Regions from separate parts of the Vibrio gallaecicus genome, predicted to be linked through region 1. Evidence: predicted binding sites of a transcription regulator. Region 1 holds the regulator's gene; each other region holds the start of a gene.
The links. Region 1 encodes PurR, which represses purine synthesis genes. Its sites were predicted from a motif close to TNANGNAAACGTTTNCNTNA; they were not measured.
Positions count from the first base shown of each region.

Region 2: a site for PurR is predicted at 2,192-2,211, ahead of metK (methionine adenosyltransferase). Genes of this name have one in related genera too.
Region 3: a site for PurR is predicted at 3,899-3,918, ahead of purE (5-(carboxyamino)imidazole ribonucleotide mutase). Genes of this name have one in related genera too.
Region 4: a site for PurR is predicted at 1,915-1,934, ahead of folD (bifunctional methylenetetrahydrofolate dehydrogenase/methenyltetrahydrofolate cyclohydrolase FolD). Genes of this name have one in related genera too.

Region 1 is NZ_AP025490.1:1,142,450-1,148,470, reverse strand. It holds gene cmoM (tRNA uridine 5-oxyacetic acid(34) methyltransferase CmoM) at 1-319, opposite strand, end outside; gene elyC (envelope biogenesis factor ElyC) at 435-1,271, shown strand; gene torR (two-component system response regulator TorR) at 1,487-2,200, opposite strand; gene torD (molecular chaperone TorD) at 2,438-3,085, shown strand; gene purR (HTH-type transcriptional repressor PurR) at 3,408-4,412, shown strand; cyclic di-GMP riboswitch class I at 4,570-4,654, shown strand; gene OCU78_RS05090 (TfoX/Sxy family DNA transformation protein) at 4,762-5,352, shown strand; gene OCU78_RS05085 (TVP38/TMEM64 family protein) at 5,482-6,021, shown strand, end outside.
Region 2 is NZ_AP025490.1:2,817,923-2,823,943, forward strand. It holds gene tkt (transketolase) at 14-2,008, opposite strand; gene metK (methionine adenosyltransferase) at 2,387-3,541, shown strand; gene OCU78_RS12220 (DUF2189 domain-containing protein) at 4,017-4,817, shown strand; gene OCU78_RS12225 (SprT family zinc-dependent metalloprotease) at 4,895-5,395, shown strand; gene OCU78_RS12230 (endonuclease) at 5,586-6,021, shown strand, end outside.
Region 3 is NZ_AP025490.1:3,236,858-3,242,878, forward strand. It holds rRNA gene OCU78_RS14265 (16S ribosomal RNA) at 1-5, opposite strand, end outside; gene OCU78_RS14270 (gamma carbonic anhydrase family protein) at 579-1,124, shown strand; gene OCU78_RS14275 (DUF1488 family protein) at 1,121-1,390, opposite strand; gene aroE (shikimate dehydrogenase) at 1,394-2,224, opposite strand; gene hemF (oxygen-dependent coproporphyrinogen oxidase) at 2,299-3,216, opposite strand; gene OCU78_RS14290 (L-threonylcarbamoyladenylate synthase) at 3,236-3,793, opposite strand; gene purE (5-(carboxyamino)imidazole ribonucleotide mutase) at 3,989-4,474, shown strand; gene OCU78_RS14300 (5-(carboxyamino)imidazole ribonucleotide synthase) at 4,480-5,610, shown strand; gene OCU78_RS14305 (DNA topoisomerase family protein) at 5,698-6,021, opposite strand, start outside.
Region 4 is NZ_AP025490.1:2,377,590-2,383,610, forward strand. It holds gene OCU78_RS10160 (hypothetical protein) at 1-1,401, opposite strand, end outside; tRNA gene OCU78_RS10165 (tRNA-Arg) at 1,725-1,801, opposite strand; gene folD (bifunctional methylenetetrahydrofolate dehydrogenase/methenyltetrahydrofolate cyclohydrolase FolD) at 2,012-2,869, shown strand; gene OCU78_RS10175 (lytic murein transglycosylase) at 2,993-3,991, opposite strand; gene OCU78_RS10180 (YcgL domain-containing protein) at 4,016-4,300, opposite strand; gene minC (septum site-determining protein MinC) at 4,521-5,183, shown strand; gene minD (septum site-determining protein MinD) at 5,205-6,017, shown strand.

The DNA.
Region 1 (6,021 bases):
TCTGTACTGGAGAATGGATCAGCCGATATTGCTCAAGCAAGCCAGCCTTTGCAATGTCCTCTTTTGCAAGAGCCAGCATTTCAGAAGATAGATCACACAATGATACATGGTGACCTTGTGCAGCTATCTTCTGTGACATTTGAGCCAGCCCACCACCCGCATCAAGTACGTGAAGGGGAGTATTTTCATCAGCAAATTCATTAAGAGCAAGCTCTAAATCTTCCCATACGATGATCTGACGGATCTCTCCTTTGTCAGAGCCGTAAATGTTTTTTGCAAATTTGTGGGCAATATCGTCGAAATTACGGTCTTCAGTCACGGTCACTTGAGTTATTATGTCCTATCGTGCCTGCTATTCTGTCACAGGAATTTCAGGAATAAAGAGGCGATGTCTCTTTTTACTACTAAGTGATGTTTTTTCGGACTATTCGGATATGTTTGAGCTGAAAAAAGTCGTGTCATCCTTGTTGATGCCACTACCAGCAATGTTAATTCTCGCTTTTCTAGGCTTAGCCCTAGTCATGTTTACTACAAAACGAAAGACTGGATGTCTAATTACGTTAACCGCACTCTGCGGTATTTTCCTTATTGCCTTCCAACCCATCTCTAGTCGCTTACTTATGCCTCTGGAAAGGCAGTACTCTGTATTCTTACCAACCGACAAATCCGTAGATTTCGTTATGGTGCTCGGAAGTGGCCACGTGGTCGACGATCAAATCCCACCAACTTCAGAACTCAGCCGCACAGGTTTGATGCGTTTGAGTGAGGGGATCAGGATTTTACGTATGTACCCTGGGGCGAAACTGATTCTATCTGGCTACGGTGGTGGTCTAGAAATCAGTAATGCAAGAATGATGGCGAAAGTAGCCTTAGCTTTAGGCGTCTCTAAGCCTGATATTATTTTATTAGAAACGGCAAAAGACACAGGGGAAGAAGCACGACAAGCGGCTGCTTTTATTCAAAATAAAAAAGTTGTTTTAGTCACTTCAGCTAGCCACATGCAAAGAGCCATTTATGAATTTAATGGTGCTGGAATCCAACCAACCCCAGCACCAACCAATTACTTAGCTCACAAAAATATTGTGCAGCCTTGGAATAAATATATGCCAAAGGCGATTTACTTAGAGCAAACCGAGCGCTATTGGCATGAAACGATGGGGCTAATGTGGCAAAGGCTGCGCGACTGGATAGATCATCAAGAATCGTCTATATCAGAATCGACCAATAATGCGGTAGATAAAGTGTCTGAAGCTACCAATGATCTTTTATGAATAAAATTGGATACACGTGAGACTTCCACAATAACTTTATAACTTTATAACTTTATAACTTTATAACTTTATAACTTTATAACTTTGCAGCTAAAGCTTGTGACCGATAAAAAGCCACTACGAATTTAGTCCAATAAAAAAGCCGAGGTACATTTGCCTCGGCTTTCTATTTTGTTCTAGTGGAGCTTTCAAATTATTGTACAAACTAACTGAAATCAATCCCCCGCAAACATGTAACCTTCACCGTGAACTGTCACAAATATTTGCGGGTTCTTCGGATCAAACTCCATCTTGGCACGCATTCTCCGAATCAAAACATCAATCGTTCTATCGTTCGGTGCATCAACACGGTGGCTGATCATATTAAGAATACGCTCCCGGCTTAACACTTGATTTGGGTATGAAGACAGAGCAACCAATAACTCATACTCTGCTTTCGTTAATTTAACTGGTTCACCATTTTTACTTAATGCGCGACGTGGGATATCGAATGTCCACTCTCCGAAACGTACAATAGTCTCATCTTCCGTTTCTTCTACTGCAGCCGTATTTGTCTTGCGTGCAGCCGCTATGCGCCATAGTAAATTTTTCACTCGAACCAACAACTCGCGAAGTTCAAATGGTTTAGTAACATAATCATCAGCCCCCATTTCAAGGCCTACAATTTTGTCGATGCTATCCGTGCGTCCAGTGACTAAAATAATTCCAATGTCTGATTGACTGCGTAATTCGCGAGTTAGCATCAATCCATCTTCGCCTGGTAAGTTGATGTCTAGCATAATCAGGTCAACGTTGTTTTGAACCAACACTTCCCTCATCTGAGCGCCACTTTCAGCTTCGCTCACTGTGTAACCTTCATTCTGGAAGTAACCAACCAGTTTACTTCGGGTTACCACATCATCTTCAACGACTAATACGTGATAGCTCATCTACACCACTTTTCTTATTTAATAGTTTCATTGACTATTCTATTCATAACTCGTAACAATTCTAGTCGCCAGTAAGATAAAAGCCAGAAACATGGTTTTTTTTTGATGCAAGACAAGCTAAAACCTTGCTATTTACCGCTCAGAGCAATTCAATATAGGCATTACGACTTAAGTTTAAGTCTGTTCACTGAATCTCAGCCGTTTTTAGGCGTCACCTTATGAAGGTAGGAATAATTGATGAAAGAAATGAAAGCATTCAACGAGAAAAGAGCTGAAATTTACTGGTGGCTATCAAGCTTATTTGCTAAAGAATTAACAGAATCAGAATTAGAGCATTACAAGTCTGTTGAAATTCGTTCATTTCTAGCTGGGTTAGGCGAAAATGAAACGCTGAAACCAGCAATAGATAAACTCGTCGATGCCTTGAACCGCTCTCAGAATCGTGACGATGAACAGCTTGAGCTTGCGGCTGACTTTTGTGATTTATTCTTAAAATCCGATAAGTACGCCGCTTTGCCTTATGCATCTTTGTATATTGGTAATACTGGTCTACTAAATGGTCAACCTGCAAAAGACATGGAAACACTGATGGCTGAGCATGGTGTAGGAGTTAGTGCTGATCTAAATGAACCAGCGGATCACATTGCCATTGAACTCGATTTTCTTGGAAATTTAATCATCCGTTCTAACGAAAATCAAAACAGTGAAGAGTTTGAAAGTAGCTTCCTTGAACAAAAACAGTTTATCGAAAAATACCTACTTACTTGGATACCAAGATTCCAAGCAAAGTGTACAGAATTCGATAAATTTGGATTTTACGCAAGCGTTGCAACACTGCTCGTAGCCTTTTATAAACTGGATCTAGAATACCTAAGCGATGAATAAAGCGATATTCTAGTATTGATAGAATATTTAGATGTAAATGTGACAATTCACCCATAATTATGGGTGAATGTTATTGCGGTCATTTTCCAGTCAGTCTAAAATTGTGATCGCAAACGATAAAATATGAAACACCATCAAAATGTTGTGCTTTACTGATCATGAGCATTTTGAAATTGAAAACAAGCCGCTCTGATTAGCGGTTTTTTGTTTTTTAGCACTTTAATACCATTAGAAAAACTTAACCAGTGCTCTCACTCTGGTAGCTTTACGGCTACTTTGCTGCCCTACTCTCTAGTAAAGTAGCTTTTAACAGGATAAAACCATGGCCACTATAAAAGATGTCGCTCGATTAGCCGGCGTATCAACAACAACTGTTTCTCATGTCATCAATAAGACTCGCTTTGTTGCAGAAGCGACTCAAGAAAAAGTAAATAAAGCTGTTGATGAATTAAACTATGCACCTAGTGCTGTTGCTCGTAGCTTAAAATGCAATACGACACGTACTATCGGCATGCTAGTTACTCAATCTACCAACTTATTCTTCTCTGAAGTCATTGATGGTGTAGAAAGCTACTGCTACCGCCAAGGTTATACTTTGATCCTTTGCAATACAGGTGGTATTTACGAGAAACAACGTGATTACATTCGCATGCTGGCTGAAAAACGCGTAGATGGCATTTTAGTGATGTGTTCCGACCTAACAGAAGAACTTCGTGAAATGTTAGATCGACACGCGGATATCCCTAAAGTAGTGATGGATTGGGGTCCTGAAAGCTCTCAAGCAGATAAGATCATCGATAACTCTGAAGAGGGCGGCTACTTAGCAACAAAATACCTACTAGAAAAAGGTCACACACGAATTGCTTGCTTAAGTGGTCATCTAGATAAAGCGGCTTGTACTGAGCGTATTGCAGGTTACCACCGAGCATTAAATGAAGCACAAGTTGAATTGAATGATGACTTAATCATTGAAGGTAACTTTGAATGTGATACAGCCGTAATTGCTGCAGACAAGATTGTAGGGATGGAAGACCGCCCAACCGCCGTTTTCTGCTTTAACGATACAATGGCACTCGGTTTAATGAGCCGACTACAGCAAAATGGGCTAAAGATCCCTGATGATATTTCAGTTATTGGTTATGACAACATTGAGTTGGCTGAATACTTTTCTCCGCCACTGACCACCGTCCACCAACCTAAGCGACGCGTTGGCAAAAATGCTTTTGAAATATTGCTAGAACGTATAAAAGATAAAGACCATGAAAAACGTATTTTCGAAATGCACCCAGAAATAGTGGAACGAAACACAGTTAAATCACTGAAATAAATAAAGCATTCATAAATGCGCACATTTAAGTGCGCTTTTTTACAAACAAAACAAATGCACTTAGTCACACATTACGACTATCATTTACTGAATGAATGTCACACTTTAAAAATTCAAATGTGAGCTTTGTTCAACAAAATACTTATTCTGTCAAAAGTCACGCACAGGGCAAACCACTTTAAAGAGTGAGACGCAAAGCCTCCGGCCTAAGCCTATATTGGTATGGTAGCGGGGTTGCCGATGGCAAAATGAAAGATTTACCGCTAACTGACATTTTATAGCAACATTTTGCTACTCTCTCGGACCTGCTTATTTGGTGGCATAATTCAAATACACCGAGATAAAACACATGGATAAACCACTACTAAAGGACTCGATGAAGTTATTTGAGTCCCTAGGAAAAATAAAATCGCGTTCAATGTTTGGTGGGTTCGGCCTATTTGCTGACGAAACTATGTTCGCATTAGTTGTGAATGATCAACTACACATTAGAGCTGATAAAAACTCTGCGGATCAATTCAAACAACAAGGGTTTCAACCGTACGTCTACAAAAAACGAGGGTTTCCTGTTGTTACTAAGTATTTCGCTCTTCCTAATAACATTTTGCAAGATCTACAACAAACTCTCAATTTAGCGGAAGTTTCTCTAAACTTCGCTAAAGATGAGAAAAAGGAACAATCTTCAGCAAAACCTAACCGCTTGAAGGATCTCCCAAACCTTCGACTTGCGACTGAAAGGATGCTTAAAAAAGCCGGCATTGATTCAGTGGAAAGGCTGTATGAATTTGGCTCTGTAAATGCCTACAACGCTATTAGGCAGTCTCATTCATCGGATGTAAGCCTTGAGTTGTTATGGGCATTAGAGGGCGCTATAAAGGGTATGCACTGGTCTGTTATCCCTCAACAGCGACGAGAAGAGCTTATCAGCCGAATTAATTAAGTTAATCAGTCACTTTCACACCAAAAAGCCACATTATTTGTGGCTTTTTTTATTTTCAATGAAAGTTAATGCCTTGATTCCCTGTCTAACTATAATAATGATATTAAGTGACATTTAGAGGAAGTATTCATGAGTAAAAAACTAATTTTAGGAATCGTACTACTGGCAACCATCATCATACTAGGTGTCAACTTTGGTCAGTATCTAACGTTAGAGAATGCCAAAGCTCAACAAGTGCTTTTAAATAACTATATTGAAAGTAATTTCTTACTGGCGGCAGCGATATACTTCATTGTTTACGTCATGATTACTGCTTTCTCGATCCCTGGCGCCGCGGTAGTGACTCTACTAGGCGCAGCCCTATTCGGTTTTTGGGCAAGCCTTGTTTTGGTTTCATTTGCAAGTACCATTGGCGCTACATTAGCTTTCCTAAGTAGCCGATTTTTATTACGTGACTGGGTACAAAGTAAATTTGGTGACAAGTTAGCAACCATCAACCAAGGTGTTGAGAAAGACGGGGCATTTTACTTATTTTCACTTCGTTTAATCCCAGTATTTCCGTTTTTCTTAATTAATTTATTGATGGGTCTAACGCCAATCTCCATCTCTCGCTATTACTTAACTAGCCAATTAGGCATGCTTCCAGGTACTGCTGTTTACCTAAATGCA
Region 2 (6,021 bases), 1.6 Mb from region 1:
TTACCGCTGTTTATTAAGCTAGAAGCTCTTTTGCAGTGCTCACTACGTTTTCAGTAGTGAAACCGAACATCTTGAATAGCTCACCTGCTGGTGCAGATTCGCCAAACGTTGTCATACCGATGATCTTGCCACCGAAGCCAACGTACTTGTACCAGAAATCAGCGATGCCAGCTTCTACAGCGATACGAGCTGTAACGTCAGATGGCAGTACAGACTCACGGTACTCAGCGTCTTGCTTATCGAACGCGTCAGTTGCAGGCATAGATACTACGCGTACCGCTTTACCTTCAGCTGTAAGTTCAGCAGCAGCGCTAACCGCTAGCTCAACTTCAGAACCTGTAGCGATGATGATTAGCTCTGGCTTACCAGCACAATCTTTCAGGATGTAACCACCCTTAGCAATGTTTGCTACTTGCTCAGCGTCACGGTCTTGTTGTGCAAGGTTTTGACGAGAGAAGATAAGTGCAGAAGGACCATCTTTGCGTTCGATTGCTAGTTTCCAAGCAACAGCAGACTCAACTTGGTCACATGGGCGCCATGTGCTCATGTTTGGAGTCAGACGTAGAGATGCGATCTGCTCAACCGGTTGGTGAGTAGGACCATCTTCGCCAAGACCGATAGAGTCATGCGTGTAAACTTGAATGTTCTGAACTTTCATCAGAGCAGCCATACGCATCGCGTTACGAGCGTATTCCATGAACATTAGGAACGTTGCGCCGTATGGTACGAAACCACCGTGCAGAGCGATACCGTTCATGATAGCCGTCATACCGAACTCACGTACACCGTAGTGGATGTAGTTACCAGAGAAGTCATTTGCTTCAAGAGACTTAGAACCAGACCACATAGTCAAGTTAGAAGGCGCAAGGTCAGCAGACCCGCCCATGAATTCAGGTAGCATAGCACCAAACGCTTCTAGAGCATTTTGAGATGCTTTACGTGATGCGATGTTAGCTGGGTTAGCTTGAAGATCAGCAATGATTGCGTTTGCTTTCTCTTCCCATTCAGCTGGAAGATCGCCGTTAGTACGACGTTTGAATTCAGCTGCTAGCTCAGGGTGAGCCGCTGCGTAGGCATCAAACTTCACGTTCCACGCCGCTTCTTTTGCTGCGCCCGCTTCTTTCGCATCCCATTCAGCTGCGATGTCAGCTGGGATTTCGAAAGGACCGTGTTCCCAACCAAGCGCTGCTTTAGTTGCTGTAATTTCATCAGCACCGAGTGGAGCACCGTGACAGTCGTGCGTACCCGCTTTGTTTGGAGAACCAAAACCAATGATAGTTTTAGTACAAATAAGTGTTGGACGAGGATCCGCTTTAGCCGCTTCAATAGCCGCGTTGATCGCGTCAGCATCGTGACCGTCAACCGCTGGGATTACATGCCAGCCGTATGCTTCAAAACGCTTAGGTGTATCGTCAGAGAACCAGCCTTCCACTTCGCCATCGATTGAGATGCCGTTGTCATCCCAGAAAGCAACCAGCTTACCAAGACCTAACGTACCCGCTAGAGAGCATGCTTCGTGAGAGATACCTTCCATCAGACAACCATCACCCATGAATGCATAAGTGAAGTGATCGACGATGTCGTGACCTTCTTTGTTGAACTGTGCAGCAAGAGCTTTCTCAGCCATTGCCATACCAACAGCGTTAGTGATGCCTTGACCTAGAGGACCTGTCGTCGTCTCGATACCTGGTGCGTAACCGTACTCAGGGTGACCTGGAGTCTTAGAGTGTAGCTGACGGAAGTTCTTAAGATCTTCAATTGAAAGCTCGTAACCTGCTAGGTGAAGCAGAGAGTAAATCAACATTGAACCGTGACCATTTGAAAGAATAAAACGGTCGCGATCTGCCCACTCAGGGTTTGAAGGATTGTGGTTCAAATGACCACGCCAAAGTACTTCAGCGATGTCAGCCATACCCATAGGGGCGCCTGGGTGACCTGAATTTGCTTGTTGAACACCGTCCATGCTAAGTGCGCGGATTGCATTGGCTAGATCTTTACGAGAAGGCATGTCTGCTCCTGGATGCGTAAGCGATTTAAGAAAAAGAGGATAAGGCTAAACTTTTCTTGTTATTTAGCCGCCAGTATTCTCTCAAACGACTATAGTGACTGCAAACGTTTTACAGGGCTTATAAGCGGCATTTTCTGCATTTTTATGACATTTATCCCTCTAAACCGTTGGTTATCCTTATTCATACGCAAACGTTTAGTTATGACATATCCGAAAAAAGAGCTTGTAATTCAACCTATGAAAACTAAAATAGACGTCTAGATGTAGAAACACCTACATAATATAATGTAATTATTAGCGACGACTTATAAATTTATCGGCGCTTTTTAACTATTTACGCCTCAACGTATTACGTTCAAAACTAAAAGTGGAGCTCTCATGGCTAAGCACCTTTTCACTTCTGAATCTGTTTCAGAAGGTCATCCAGATAAAATTGCAGACCAAATCTCTGATGCTGTTCTTGATGCCATCTTGGAACAAGATCCAAAAGCACGTGTTGCTTGTGAGACTTACGTAAAAACCGGCATGGTAATGGTTGGCGGTGAAGTAACAACGTCTGCATGGGTTGATATCGAAGAAATCACTCGTGAAACCGTTCGTGAAATTGGTTACGTTCATTCTGACATGGGCTTTGACGCTGACTCTTGTGCAGTACTAAACACAATTGGTAAGCAGTCTCCAGATATCAACCAAGGTGTTGATAAAGCTGACCCTAAAGAGCAAGGTGCGGGCGACCAAGGTATCATGTTTGGTTACGCAACTAACGAAACTCCAATCCTAATGCCAGCTCCAATTACTTACTCTCACCTTCTTGTTAAAAAGCAAGCTGAAGTACGTAAGAGCGGAAAATTAGATTTCCTTCGTCCAGATGCTAAATCTCAGGTAACTTTCCAATACGACCAAGGTCAGATCGTTGGTATCGATGCAGTCGTACTTTCTACTCAACACTGTGATTCAGTAACCACACCGGATCTACGTGAAGCAGTAATGGAAGAGATCATCAAGCCAGTACTTCCTGCAGAGTGGATCAACAAAGACACTAACTTCTTCATCAACCCAACAGGCCGTTTCGTAATCGGTGGTCCTATGGGTGACTGTGGTCTTACAGGTCGTAAGATCATCGTTGATACTTACGGTGGCGCAGCTCGTCACGGTGGTGGTGCATTCTCTGGTAAAGATCCATCAAAAGTTGACCGTTCAGCAGCTTACGCAGCACGTTACGTTGCTAAAAACATCGTTGCTGCTGGTATGGCTGACCGTTGTGAGATTCAACTGTCTTACGCTATCGGTGTTGCTGATCCAACCTCTATCATGGTTGAAACGTTTGGTACTGAGAAAGTAGCACACGAAATCATCATTGAAGCGGTTCGCCAAAACTTCGATCTTCGTCCATACGGCTTACAAGAAATGCTTAACCTTCTTCAACCGATCTACAAGCAGACAGCTGCATACGGTCACTTTGGTCGTGAAGAATTCCCTTGGGAAGCAACTGACAAAGCCGCTATCCTTGCGGACTTTGCAGGTCTAAAATAATTTAGATAACGCAAATCAGACTTTTAAAGCCCTTACTTTCTAGTAAGGGCTTTATTTTTATGAAGTTATTCAACTTAGCCACCTTCCCAGCTTTCCTTCTAAACATCCCCCCTCAAAAATAATCATTCAAAAAGCCTCTGTGTAAGTTGTATTTTTTGATACTACTGCCAATAGTTAATACTGTTCCTAGGCAATAATGTGCTTACATTAAATGCAAAAATGTTAGTTTCAGATTCAGAGTTTATCGACTCCCTCTCGCTAGCAAAATGCTTAAGAGTCTAGCTATACCATTAGCAACCACACCTTTTGCTAGTTTAGGTATAACAAACCTCTTTTATTGAAATTTGAGCACTGGTACTGCAGTACAACCTAGAACTCTAGCGTTGAAATGGTCGTGATAATGCACAGTTTGAAGTGCAGTAAATCAGCTACATTCAATGAATTTTAACTAGGATGTTATTAACTGGGGGGATCTATGTCTCGTACAGCACAACCAGCAGATTTTAATAATAAGAAAAAGCATAAGGTCAGCGATAGCGAATACGCACGAACGATTCCTTGCAATCAAGTCAGCGTATCAGCACCTTTCCATTGGCTTTCTCTTGCTCTACATGACTTCATTCGAATGCCTTTCATCAGCGCCTTTTACGGGCTTTGTTTTATGGCAGCCGCAGTTGCTATCGTTCAATTAGTGCAATGGCAAGGTACACACCTTGTTGTTATGCCAAGTTTAATTGTTTACATGCTTATTGGTCCCTTCTTAGCTTTAGGGCTTTATGATGCAAGCTGGGAAAGAGAGAAAGGTCATGATGCAAGCCTATTCCATTCAATTAAAGCCATTTCAAGGAACTCTTCTTCACAGTGGGCTTTTGCCATTGTGTTGATGGTTGCTATGATTTTTTGGATGAGAATTGCAGCATTATTACATGCCCTTTACCCTTCTGTTCAGGGGGCACCACTCACTGAGTTTGCTCCATTTTTAATAACAGGTTCAGTCATTGGTCTTGTTATTGCGAGTCTCATTTTTAGTATTTCTGCCTTCTCTATTCCGTTAATGATGGAAAGAAGAGTGGATGTAATGAGTGCTATATTTACAAGTTTCAATGCCGTTAAGTCGAATATCCCGGCAATGATTGTGTGGGCAGCTTTGATAGGTATCGGCGTATTAGTTGGATTTGCAACTTATGGATTAGGAATGATAGTCACAATGCCATTGCTTGGTTACGGCACATGGCACGCCTATCACGACACTATAAAGAAAAAACATCATCCGTAGGTCTCCTACCTGTAGTCATTGTGATGATATTATTTGGCCTTAGCTCACCCTAAGGCCATTTTTTGGAGTTCATCAACTTGCCATACTGCTCTTTACAACACCGCGTGAATAAAAAGATCGTAGAATGCATCACTCAAGCCAATCAACACTTCTTACGTCAATTCCCAGTGCCTAAAGTTTCTTTTAAGTTAAGAGGCAAGGCAGCAGGCAAAGCCTATTTGCAGCTTAACGAAATAAAAATTAACCGTGTTTTATTTGAAGAGAATGTAGAAGCTTTTTTAAATGAGGTGATCCCACATGAGATCGCACACCTGATTACCTATCAAGTGTATGGGCGAGTTAGACCGCACGGTAAAGAATGGCAATCTGTCATGGAAGGGATATTTCAAGTTCCAGCCAAAACTACACATAACTTTGAAATTAAATCAGTTCAAGGAAAAACCTTTGAGTATCAGTGTAGTTGCACTACATACCCTTTATCTATTCGCCGCCATAATAAGGTTTTACGTAGGCAATCGACTTACCGATGCCAACAATGTAGTCAACTATTAACGTTTACGGGAATACAACTCAGTTAAAAGATCCTATCTAGTTGCACTCATTTTATCCTCGCATATTGCCTGTTATCCCTTTGTTCCCACACCTAACCATCCTCTTGGTCACAAGGTATTCAGCTAAACAAACGGTGCCTATGTGAAAATACGATAGAGAATTTCATAAATTGAGTGCTAGACTGATATTTATCATACTTTTATCAGTCTTTATTTTATGAAACTCATAAACTTGAAAGCACTTAGCCTATCGGTGTCCTTTTGCTTACTTCTAGGTTTTAGCCTATCCCAAAGCGCCTTTGCCGCTCCTCCTAGTTCTTTTTCAAAAGCCAAGAAAGAAGCGGTGAAAATTTATCTTGATCACCCGACTTCATTTTACTGTGGTTGCGACATCACTTGGAAAGATAAAAAGAAAGGCATCCCCGACCTTGACTCATGCGGCTACGAAGTTCGAAAGCAGCTAAAACGCGCTTCTCGCATTGAATGGGAACATGTAGTGCCAGCATGGCAGTTTGGTCACCAAAGACAATGTTGGCAGTCAGGAGGGCGTAAGAACTGTACTAGAAACGATAAAGTATTTAAATCGATGGAAGCAGACCTGCATAACTTAGTTCCTGCCATTGGCGAGGTAAATGGCGATCGATCTAACTACA
Region 3 (6,021 bases), 1.2 Mb from region 1:
AATTTAAGATTTTGTCGGCTCAATGAATACTGACTTCAAAACTAATATTTACCGAAGTAAACATGTAATTCTAAAGCTATTACCATTCCAACAGAATGGTAATGAATTGACTGTGCCAAAATTAAGTAAACTTAATTTTGTATTGGTCACTCAGTTCATTGAAACCAAATTGATTTCCGAAGAAATCTTGCTTTGCTAATGCAAAACAAATTTTGATATTCATCAACGAGTGCCCACACAGATTGATAGGTTTAAATTGTTAAAGAGCTTTTCCTTTTTGAGCTTCGCTCAAATCGGACGGTCATTTTAGCTATTTAAGTTTTAGTGTCAACCACTTTTTTCAAAACTCTTTCAAGCGCTTGGCTTGGCTAATTTGACTGGTTAATTCGTTCTGGTTTCCTAAGAAGCCTTCCCGTTTCAACGAGGTCGCATTATAGAGATTGCGATCACATTGGCAAGTTCTTTTTGAAGTTTTTCTTACTTTTTTGATTGTTCGAGCATTTTTTGTTCAAAACATCCCATTTTCACTAGTATTCCTCTTAATTAAGGGCTTATGGTGCCTATATAAAGGAGGATTTATGAGTTCAATACGCAGTTATAAAGGAATATCACCTCAAATAGGGCAAGCTGTCTATATAGATACAAGTTCTGTACTGGTTGGTGATATCAAAGTCGGTGACGATTCGAGTGTATGGCCTTTAGTTGCAGCCCGAGGGGATGTGAACCATATCCATATTGGTGATAGAACTAACATTCAAGATGGCAGTGTATTACATGTTACCCATAAGAATGCTGAAAACCCTGAGGGTTATCCTCTATTAATAGGTAATGATGTCACTATTGGACATAAAGTAATGCTGCATGGCTGCACTATCGAGGATCGCGTTTTAGTTGGCATGGGTGCCATTGTACTTGATGGTGTCGTTATTAAAGAAGAAGTAATGATTGGTGCTGGTAGCTTGGTACCGCCTAATAAGGTACTTGAAAGCGGTTATCTGTATGTAGGAAGCCCTGTAAAACAAGCACGCCCATTAAATGATAAAGAGCGTGCCTTTTTACAGAAATCAGCTGACAACTATGTTCAGAATAAAAACGACTATCTAGACTCTGTACTTCCAGTCTAAAGCACCTTGATCTGAATCCGATTAGAGGAGTCATACTCCTCTTCTTCTATGAGTTCTTCCACCAGCTCTTCAATATCAAAACGTAGCTCTGAAAAGATAACTAAAGCTTGTTCTCCACCTTCTACCCCTTTACCAGCCAATTGTGATAATTCTTCAATAGCCATGACACATTCAATCAGAGCGCCTGACTGTTGTGCAGGGAAGATAATAGATTGACTCGCTTCATCCCAATCTTGAATATCTGGAAATAGGATTGATTGATTCACCTTTTATACCTCTAAATTTTTACGTAGTTCTCTTAATACCTGTTTAGAACCAGGGCGTAACCCTCGCCATAGCATAAAGCTTTCCGCAGCTTGACCTACTAACATGCCTAATCCGTCATAAGCAGCATGAACTCCATTATCTAGAGCCCATTGATTGAATACCGTATTTCCAGATCCGTAGACCATGTCATAGACGACACTATTGGTATTAAAAATCACATCCGAAACTTCAGGAAGCTGACCACTTAGACCAGACGAAGTAGAGTTAATAATCACATCAAACCCTTCATTAACATCACTTAACCCCACCCCCTTGATGTTTCCATACGAAAAAAACATTTCAGCCAATAGTTCTGCCTTTGAACGGGTTCGGTTAGCGACCACCAATTGTTGCGGTTTTTGGTCAAGAAGAGGTTGAATTACACCTCGCGCAGCGCCACCAGCGCCAAGCAAAAGAATACGAGCTCCTTCTAACACCACTTTCTGCTGAAGAAGGTCTTGAACTAAACCCTCGCCATCAGTGTTATCACCGATGATTTCTCCATCATCTAACTTCTTAAGTGTGTTTACGGCACCCGCTAGTTCAGCCCTTTCAGTCAGGCGGTTAGCGAACTGATACGCATCTTCTTTAAAAGGCGCAGTGACGTTACACCCCCTACCACCGTCATTAAAAAAAGCTTTAGCAGCAGCGATAAATTGGCCACTATCTGGCTGTAATGCAGTGTAGGTAAGTTGCTGATTGGTTTGACGGGCAAACAAGGTATGAATAAAAGGCGATTTGCTTTGCACAATGGGGTTGCCGAAAACGGCATAACGATCTACTTGCTGTGTCATATCCTTACCTAACAGAAATAAAAAAGGTCATCTATACAGATGACCCTATCACTATCCCAATAAGGAAGGAAGAACTACCAAACTCGAGGCTTTAGGTAGTCGCTATAAAGCAAAGCTTCTGGTGAACCCGCTTGTGGTTCGTAGCGATATTCCCAACGGGCTAATGGTGGCATCGACATTAATATAGACTCTGTACGACCACCACTTTGTAAACCAAATAAGGTACCACGGTCATAGACTAGGTTAAATTCGACATAGCGACCACGACGATAAAGTTGGAAGTCACGCTCGCGCTCACCGTAAGACGTTTCTTTGCGGCGCTCTACAATGGGTAGATAGGCAGCTGCAAAGCCTTCACCAACTGCCTGCATATAAACAAAGCTCTTATCGAAACCCCATTCATTCAGATCATCAAAGAACAGACCACCAACACCGCGTGTTTCGTCTCGGTGAGGCAGATAGAAGTATTTATCACACCACTCTTTATGTTCTTGATAAACATCATCACCAAACGGCGCACAAAGATCTTTCGCGGTTTGATGCCAAGATTGGCAGTCTTCATCAAAAGGATAAAATGGCGTTAAGTCAAAACCACCGCCAAACCACCAAATCGGGTCTTCCCCTTCTTTTTCCGCAATAAAGAATCGAACGTTGGCGTGTGAAGTTGGGATGTATGGGTTTTTAGGGTGGATAACTAATGAGACCCCCATAGCTTCAAACTTACGTCCGGCTAACTCAGGGCGATGAGCTGTGGCTGAGGCAGGCATTGCCTTACCTGCGACGTGAGAGAAATTAACCCCACCTTGCTCAAAGACCGCACCATTGGTCATCACACGAGTTCGACCACCGCCACCAAGACGTTCGCCAGGTTCACGTTCCCATGCATCTTCTTCAAACAGTGCTGCGCCATCAGCTTGCTCAAGCTGTTGGCAAATCGAATCTTGTAGGCTCAGTAAAAACTGTTTTACTGCTTCTTTATCAATTGCTGACATCTTACTTCCTTTGCAGGGTTTAACCCTGTCTTAATATTTTCGACGTTTTTGCATCTCTAATTTCACTTGGTTTCTCACGGCCACCCGTTTGACCTTCTAGAATCGCAACTAAGTGTTGACCTAGTTGCTGTTGAACTTCTTCAGTCGTCATACAAGGCGGCTCGCCAGTCAGGTTGGCACTGGTAGAGGTTAACGGCTTACCGAATGCATTACACATCCTTTGAACCAAAGGGTGATCAGTCACTCGTACCGCGATGGAATCAAACTGGCCACTTACCCAGTCAGTGACTTTACTGCTGGTTGGCATAATCCAAGTGACCGGGCCAGGCCATGTCGCTTTGACCGTCGCTAATTGGTCATCGGTTAGTTGGCTTTCATCAATATAAGGCAATAACTGCTCGTAACTTGCTGCTATTAAGATCAAGCCCTTTTCAATCGGGCGCTGTTTTAACTCGAGTAATTTCTTGATGGCTTGTGGATTATCAGGATCACAACCGACCCCAAAAACGCCTTCGGTCGGGTAAGCAATGACTTCACCTTGTTGTAATGCCTGCAAAGTATGTTGAAAGTTATCCACGGGTTGCCTCATTAATTCAGTTATCGAACTCGGTAAGTGTACAAATTATCATTCACTGTGACTAAAGCTATTTGTTTATAAAATGTATCAATTAACAACTCAGACTGACGCAAACGTTTTCCTTAAGCCATTTTACCCGTATAATGCGCGCAAAATATCTAATCACTAATTAAATCGTACCTGAAGGAGTTTGAGATGACTGTCGGTATTATCATGGGTTCTAAATCTGATTGGCCAACAATGAAGCTAGCTGCAGAAATGTTGGATCAGTTTGGCGTGGCGTACGAAACAAAAGTGGTTTCTGCTCACCGCACACCTCAATTGCTTGCTGACTACGCAACCAGTGCGAAAGAGCGTGGTATTAAAGTAATTATTGCAGGAGCGGGCGGGGCTGCACATCTTCCAGGTATGGCTGCAGCTTTCACAAGCGTACCTGTTTTGGGTGTTCCTGTTCAGTCTAAAGCACTAAAAGGCATGGACTCTCTGCTTTCTATCGTACAAATGCCAAAAGGTATCGCTGTAGGTACTTTGGCTATCGGTGAAGCTGGCGCTGCCAATGCTGGCATCCTAGCCGCTCAAATCATTGGTACACACAATGAAGAAATAATGGCGAAAGTAGAAGCGTTCCGCTCTGAGCAAACAGAAACGGTTCTTGCTAATCCAAACCCTGCAGAGGACTAATTCCCATGCATGTTCTTGTGTTAGGCGCGGGCCAACTTGCTCGCATGATGTCCCTAGCGGGGGCACCACTGAATATTGAAATTTCTGCTTTTGATATCGGCAGCAAAAATATTGTTCACCCATTAACGCAAGCGATTCTAGGCAATGGTTTAGAAAATGCGATTGAGCGTGCGGACGTCATTACTGCCGAGTTCGAACATATCCCTCACGATGTACTTGAGGTATGTGAGCGCAGCGGTAAGTTCTTACCGACAACAGAAGCAATCAAAGCCGGCGGTGACCGTCGCCTTGAAAAAGCCCTGTTAGACGAAGCAAGCGTGAAAAATGCTAAGTACTACGTGATTAACTCTCGCGAAAACTTTGACGCTGCGATCGCTCACGTTGGCTTACCAATGGTATTGAAGAGCACACTTGGTGGCTACGACGGCAAAGGTCAATGGCGCTTGAAGACATTAAACAATGTTGACGCAACTTGGACAGAAATGGCTGAGTGCATTGCCGCAACAGACAACCAAGCGATTGTAGCTGAAGAGTTCGTTCCATTTGACCGTGAAGTATCACTGGTTGGTGCTCGTGGCGCTAATGGCGAGATTCAAGTGTACCCATTGGCTGAAAATGTTCACACCGATGGCGTGTTGAGCTTATCGACAGCGATTGATGACATTGAACTGCAAGAGCAAGCGAAAACCATGTTCACCGCCATTGCAGAACGCTTAGATTACGTTGGCGTACTAGCACTTGAGTTCTTTGATGTTCAAGGTTCACTGCTGGTTAACGAGATTGCACCACGTGTTCATAACTCTGGCCACTGGACGCAACAAGGCGCTGAGACTTGTCAGTTTGAAAACCATCTACGTGCCGTATGTGGAATGCCACTAGGTAGCACTAAGCTGGTTCGCCCAACCGCAATGATCAACATCCTTGGCGAAGATACTCTACCTGAAGAGATTTTGGCTCAAGGTGGTTGTCATGTTCATTGGTATGGCAAAGAGAAGCGCGCAGGCCGTAAGATGGGCCACATAAACGTGAGTGCTGACTACAATGCAGAGCTGCAAAGAGCGTTATGCTCTCTGGCAGACATTCTCGACAGACAAGCCTACCCTGCTGTGCATGAATTTGCAGAGAAGATGAAGTAAATTTACATCGTCGACTTGATATAAAAACGGCGCTCATTGAGCGCCGTTTTTATATTTCTGATCATTCGCTTACTGTGATTTATATTACTACTGAGATTGAATATGATGACACTTGCGATCAGCACATTGCTTCTTGGTACCATTGGCTGTTTTCTTCTCAAGTAACAACGGGAACTGACACTCTTCACAACGACCTATAATGGGTGGCTGATTAACTGCGAACTTACACTTAGGGTAGTTATCACAAGCATAGAAGGTTTTGCCATAGCGAGATTTACGCTCAACCAAGTGGCCTCGTCCACATTCAGGACAACCAACCAAAGGCTTTTCTTCAATCTGCTCTTTAGGCTGATCTAACGACTCAATATGATGGCATTCAGGGTAATTACTGCACCCGATGAACATCCCAAA
Region 4 (6,021 bases), 1.2 Mb from region 1:
ATCATCACTTGCAAATTTATCTCTTACGTCACCCAACACCGCATTAAGCTCATCTTGTGCTAATCCAAAATAAGTGGGACCGAGTATTTGCCCAATGCCTGGATTCTTACAGTTAATTTCATTAGAAGCTTTGGCTATCGCTTTGAGGGAAATAGGCTCAGACACATACTTATTATCGACTTTTAAAATTAATTCGATATCGGCAGTATCAAGACGGTTATCTAAGTAAGCGTCTGGGACAAGCTCTATCGAATCCATCGTATATTCACCATGCTTTCTTTTTAGAAATGCCATTAACCCATCTACCGCACCAACCGTGGTTTTGGTGATGCACTCACATTCGTTTTCAGTGATATTTGGGGAGTACTTTTTGAACATATCGACGAAGTTATTTTCATCAAGCTGCCGAACACTTGAGTTAACTTTCAGTATCTGTGAGTAAAAAATGGCTTCAGAACATTTACCAATCGCATTAGGGTTCGCTTGACTTCCTGCGGGCTTAAATCCCCCTGAAAGTGCTTCGTTAAACCGACTTAAAGCACGGAGGTTTCCTTTCACTATGGTTTGATCAGCTTTAGGCTTCGAATAACTCGTTGCCAGCTTTATCGAGGATACAGGGCTACTTTCGAACTTAAACCTAAGCAAGAGAGTGATATCGTCAGAAGTTATGCCCACGCTGTTCATTCCAACTTTAGAGATACTGACGTTTTTAGTCTCATGAACGTCCACTCGAAACTCATCAACACCTTTAAGTACATCACCGTCATAACGCGTAATCACGTTGAAGGAACTTGTCATAAATAAAGCATTGAAAGCCTGTTCAATAGCACCACTTGCTTGGTTATATTCTTTGATGAATAAGCCAAAACACTTTTCTCGAAGTTCATATAAAAACTTCGACCGAAACGCTTCGACTTCAGGAACAAACTTCGGACATACCTTTTTTAATTCATCTTTTAGCTCACGCTCTGTTGCATCTTTTTTAAAATTATCACTAAAAACGGCAGTCGTCTCAGACAAGAAATCTCGATAAGCACTTTCAAAGTAGGAATTGAATTCATCTTGCAAGTTAGGTGAATTAAAGTATTTTTCAATAAAACTTTTAGCCCCTAAGTTTTTGGGTTGTATCGTTTGTTTGTTCTTAATTTTGTACAAATTAACGCATACGGTTTCACCATCATTTTTACGTAATGTAAGATCAGGTGCTGTGTTTGAATTCTCCGCTTCAAACTTATTCGTCACTTCCACAATGTCACTATGCTTTTCTATGATAAAACGCGCGGTAGCAGAAGCTATTCCGTCAAATTCAGGTAACACTTTGCTATCTAAGTAGCTTCTTATTTGTGAGGTAACAGCCTGAACGTGGAGATCTCCACTTTTCCTTGGATTTGAACTTTGCATAAATGTTTTCACTGTGAAAATTCAGTTTGCGTTAATTTCTCCCCTACAGGTAGGAGTGAACGCATAAACTGAAACTAAGAAGTTTGAGGCTACTAATTTAAAGTAGCCAAATAGAATTTCATAGTAGTGGAATCAATAAATAGTCATCATGTCTTGTTTATATCGCTGATTAAAAAAGCATGCTGAGAGTGAGTGATTCACTCGTTTAAAGACATAAGAATCTAACTATGTGGGTATGTAAGAAAACAATTGAGTCAGATAAACATTATCGCCCAAACGCAAAAAACCCGACAACTCATTGAGTTATCGGGTTTCTTAAATAATGGCACGCCCTGAAGGATTCGAACCTTCGACCACCTCCTTAGAAGGGAGGTGCTCTATCCAGCTGAGCTAAGGGCGCGCTGCAGGAAAAGATTATACGAGATAGATTCTGTAAATCAACGGGTTTATGTAACATTCTGATCTAAGTGGGTAAAAAAAAGTCACTTACGTTATAAGTGAAGAAAAATAGACCAATGCAAACGTTTGCTTGATGGAAATCAAAAACGTTTTCTGAAATAATGCGCCAAAACATCAGCCACTAACTTGAATATCAATACTAAGGAAATTCATGACAGCTCAAAATATTGATGGAAAGCTAATTTCTCAAACCGTTCGCTCTGAAGTCGCAGCACGTGTTAAAGCTCGCACTGAGGCGGGTTTACGAGCTCCAGGATTAGCAGTTGTATTAGTGGGTGAAGACCCAGCATCTCAAGTTTATGTAGGAAGCAAGCGTAAAGCATGTGAAGAAGTCGGGTTTGTTTCAAAATCCTACGACCTAGATGCAACCGCAACTGAAGAAGAACTATTAAACTTAGTTGATCAGCTTAATGAAGATCCTGAGATTGATGGCATCTTAGTCCAACTACCTTTACCTGCTGGAATTGACAGCACTCATGTTTTAGAGCGCATTACTCCAGAAAAAGACGTAGATGGATTCCACCCATATAATGTGGGCCGCCTTGCTCAACGTATGCCAAAGCTTCGCTCTTGCACACCTAAAGGCATCATTACTCTACTAGACAGATACAACATTGACTTACGTGGTAAACACGCCGTTGTTGTTGGTGCATCTAACATTGTTGGTCGCCCTATGACTTTAGAGCTTTTACTAGCGGGCTGTACGACAACAACTTGTCACCGCTTTACTAAAGATCTTGAAGGTCACGTTCGCCAAGCAGATGTGGTTGTGGTTGCGGTAGGTAAACCTAATTTCATCCCTGGCGCGTGGATTAAGAAAGGTGCAATCGTGGTCGATGTAGGTATTAACCGACTAGATTCGGGCAAGCTTGTCGGTGATGTTGAATACGATGTAGCAAAAGAGAACGCGAGCTTCATTACTCCGGTTCCTGGCGGTGTAGGTCCTATGACTGTTGCTAGCCTCATCGAAAATACGATGATCGCTTGTGAGCAGTTTCATTCAAAATAATCTGAGTTCAAGGTTCCCCCGAAATTAAGGGAGACATAAACTCATTCAAATTAAAAAGCCGCGGCGTTCATAACGCAGCGGCTTTTGTTTATTTTCAAATGAGTAGTCTTTCAGATGGCACAATCAGTTGAATTTAATTCTATCTGCTAAGTGACTCACCGCGAGTGCAAAGTAATACGAGCGATTCCACTTCATCAGGACGTTGTAGTTGTTATAAACCAAATACGAACGACCTGATTGATCATCTGGCATAATTAACCAAGCTTGAATGTCTTCATCCAGCTTAGGCAATGCACTGCCATCAAAACGCTTCACACCAAGTTCAGACCACTCCTGTAAATACTTAGCTTTGTCTGCCGTTCTACCTTGCAGATCAAGAGAAATATCAGAAGGAACAGAAACCTGGCGACCCCAAGTATATTGGTCATCCCAGCCTGACTGGTTTAGATAGTTAGCAGCAGAGGCAAACACATCTTCTTCAGTATTCCAGATGTCTTTTTTACCATCACCACTACCATCCGCAGCATAAGCTAGAAATGAACTAGGCATGAATTGAGGTTGCCCCATTGCCCCAGCCCATGAACCTTTCATATCTTTAGGCTTGATATGACCTTCTTCAAGAATGGTTAATGCAGCCATTGCCTCTTTACTAAAAAAGGCTTCACGACGACCGTCATAAGCCATTGTCGTCAAAGCATCGATGACACTATAGTTACCAGTAAACTTGCCGAAGTTACTTTCCACGCCCCATAGCGCAACAATAAACCTAGGTTGAACACCGTATTCCTTACCAATTCGATGAAGGGCTTCATAATGTTTTTTATACAAGGTTTGTGCTTGCTTCACTTTCCATGCCGGGACGGCTCTAGGAATGTATTCATCTAAGGTTAGCTTTTTTTCTGGCTGATTTTTATCGGCTTTGACGGCTCTTGGTTTGAAAGTTACGCCATCAAACGCTTCTTCAAGAATAACTTCTGAAATACCGTGCTCACGACCTTGAGTTTTTAATTTCTCAACATACTGTTCAAAACTCAATTCATTAGCGAATGAGTTACTCGTCATCAGGCTACTCGCCAATAACAAGCCTGTTAAGCCAACTGTCGATTTACTTAATTTACTCAATGCTTCCTCCTTGAATTAATGTACTTAATCTTCATTATCCGCTTGTGCTTTACGCTCTTTATACAGTTCCAGCTCGTTCACTGGTGGCGGTGGCACTTGCAAAAAGAAGCCATCTTCAGCCATTGATACCTTCACTTTTTCAATATCAACTTGAGCCAAAGTTCTGCCTTCCATTTTGATGACCATAACAAAGCTAGGTTTACCAAACATTTGCATCAGTGCGTCAGGAACTTGTGAAAAATCATCCTTCTTAGGAATATAAAGGTATGTGCCTTCTTTCTTAGAGCTTTTATAAATAGAACACAGCATGACAAGCCTTTTTTATAGTTTATAACCACAAAACTCTAAGTTGAGAGTAATGTCGTTTATATAGATGAAATATTGGGAACAAAACGTTCATTTGACAACAAGATTACTTGCTGTGCTTGGTTTGGGAATATAACATGATAAACCTAGTTTCAGGCAATTCCCTTTATTGTAAAGATGAAAGAAATTGTAGCCATTCGTTATTGAGGTCCTGTAGTTTTCGATGTCTAGTAACCCAGATCTAAAAGGTAGCAGTTTTACTCTATCTGTATTGCATTTATCAGATGCCCAAGTCGAAAATGCGGTGGCTTTCCTCCAAGAGAAAGTAACGCAAGCACCTTCATTTTTTGAAGCGGCTCCGGTTGTGATCAATATCAGCCAAGTAGAAGGTGATATTGATTTTTCTCAACTGAAAAAAGGGATTTCTCTTGCAGGGATGATCCCTGTGGGTATTGCAGGCTGCAAAGATAAACGTATACAAAATTTAGCGAAGGAAGCCGGATTTGCTGTGATGACAGCAAGTAAATCGCCTTCCCAAGCACCCGCAACAATGGCGCCTACTAAAGTTGTCAGAACCCCTATTCGTTCTGGGCAGCAGGTTTACGCTAAAGACTGTGATTTAGTGATCCTTAGCCATGTCAGTGCTGGAGCTGAAGTTATTGCTGATGGCAGCATCCATATTCATGGCACACTACGCGGCAGAGCTATCGCTGGTGCAAGTGGCCAAACGCAAGCCAAAGTCATTTGTAATGATTTACAAGCTGAGCTTGTTTCTATTGCTGGTAACTATTGGTTAAGCGACCAAATTGAAAGCGAATACTGGCAGAAGAAGATCATACTCAGTATGACTGATGATGTTCTGCACTTAGATGTACTCGCGATTTAGAAAGATAAAAAGGAAAAAACAATGGCACGCATTATTGTTGTAACGTCAGGTAAAGGTGGAGTTGGTAAAACGACATCAAGTGCGGCTATCGCCTCTGGCTTAGCGCTAAAAGGCAAAAAAACCGCCGTAATTGATTTCGATATCGGCTTACGTAATCTAGATTTAATCATGGGCTGTGAACGCAGGGTCGTCTATGACTTTGTTAACGTGATCAATGGTGAAGCAACACTAAACCAAGCAATGATCAAAGATAAGCGTACAGATAACCTATTTATTCTGCCCGCTTCTCAAACTCGCGATAAAGATGCCTTGACGAAAGATGGCGTAAAACGTGTATTTGCTGAATTAGATGAGATGGGCTTTGACTTCATCATCTGTGATTCACCAGCAGGTATCGAGCAAGGTGCTCTAATGGCACTTTACTTCGCAGACGAAGCCATTGTTACGACTAACCCAGAAGTTTCTTCAGTACGCGATTCAGACCGTATTCTAGGAATTTTAGACTCAAAATCACGACGTGCCGAAGATGGGCTAGAGCCAGTAAAGCAGCACTTACTGTTAACTCGTTACAACCCAGCGCGTGTGACTCAAGGTGAAATGCTTAGCGTAGAAGATGTTGAAGATATTCTTCATATTTCACTATTAGGTGTTATCCCTGAGAGCCAAGCAGTCTTGAACGCTTCAAACAAAGGTGTACCCGTTATCTTTGATGACGCGACAGATGCAGGCATGGCATATAACGATACCGTAGAACGACTACTCGGTAACCAAGTTGATTTCCGTTTCTTAACGGAAGAGAAGAAGGGCATCTTCAAACGACTGTTCGGAGGCTAATATA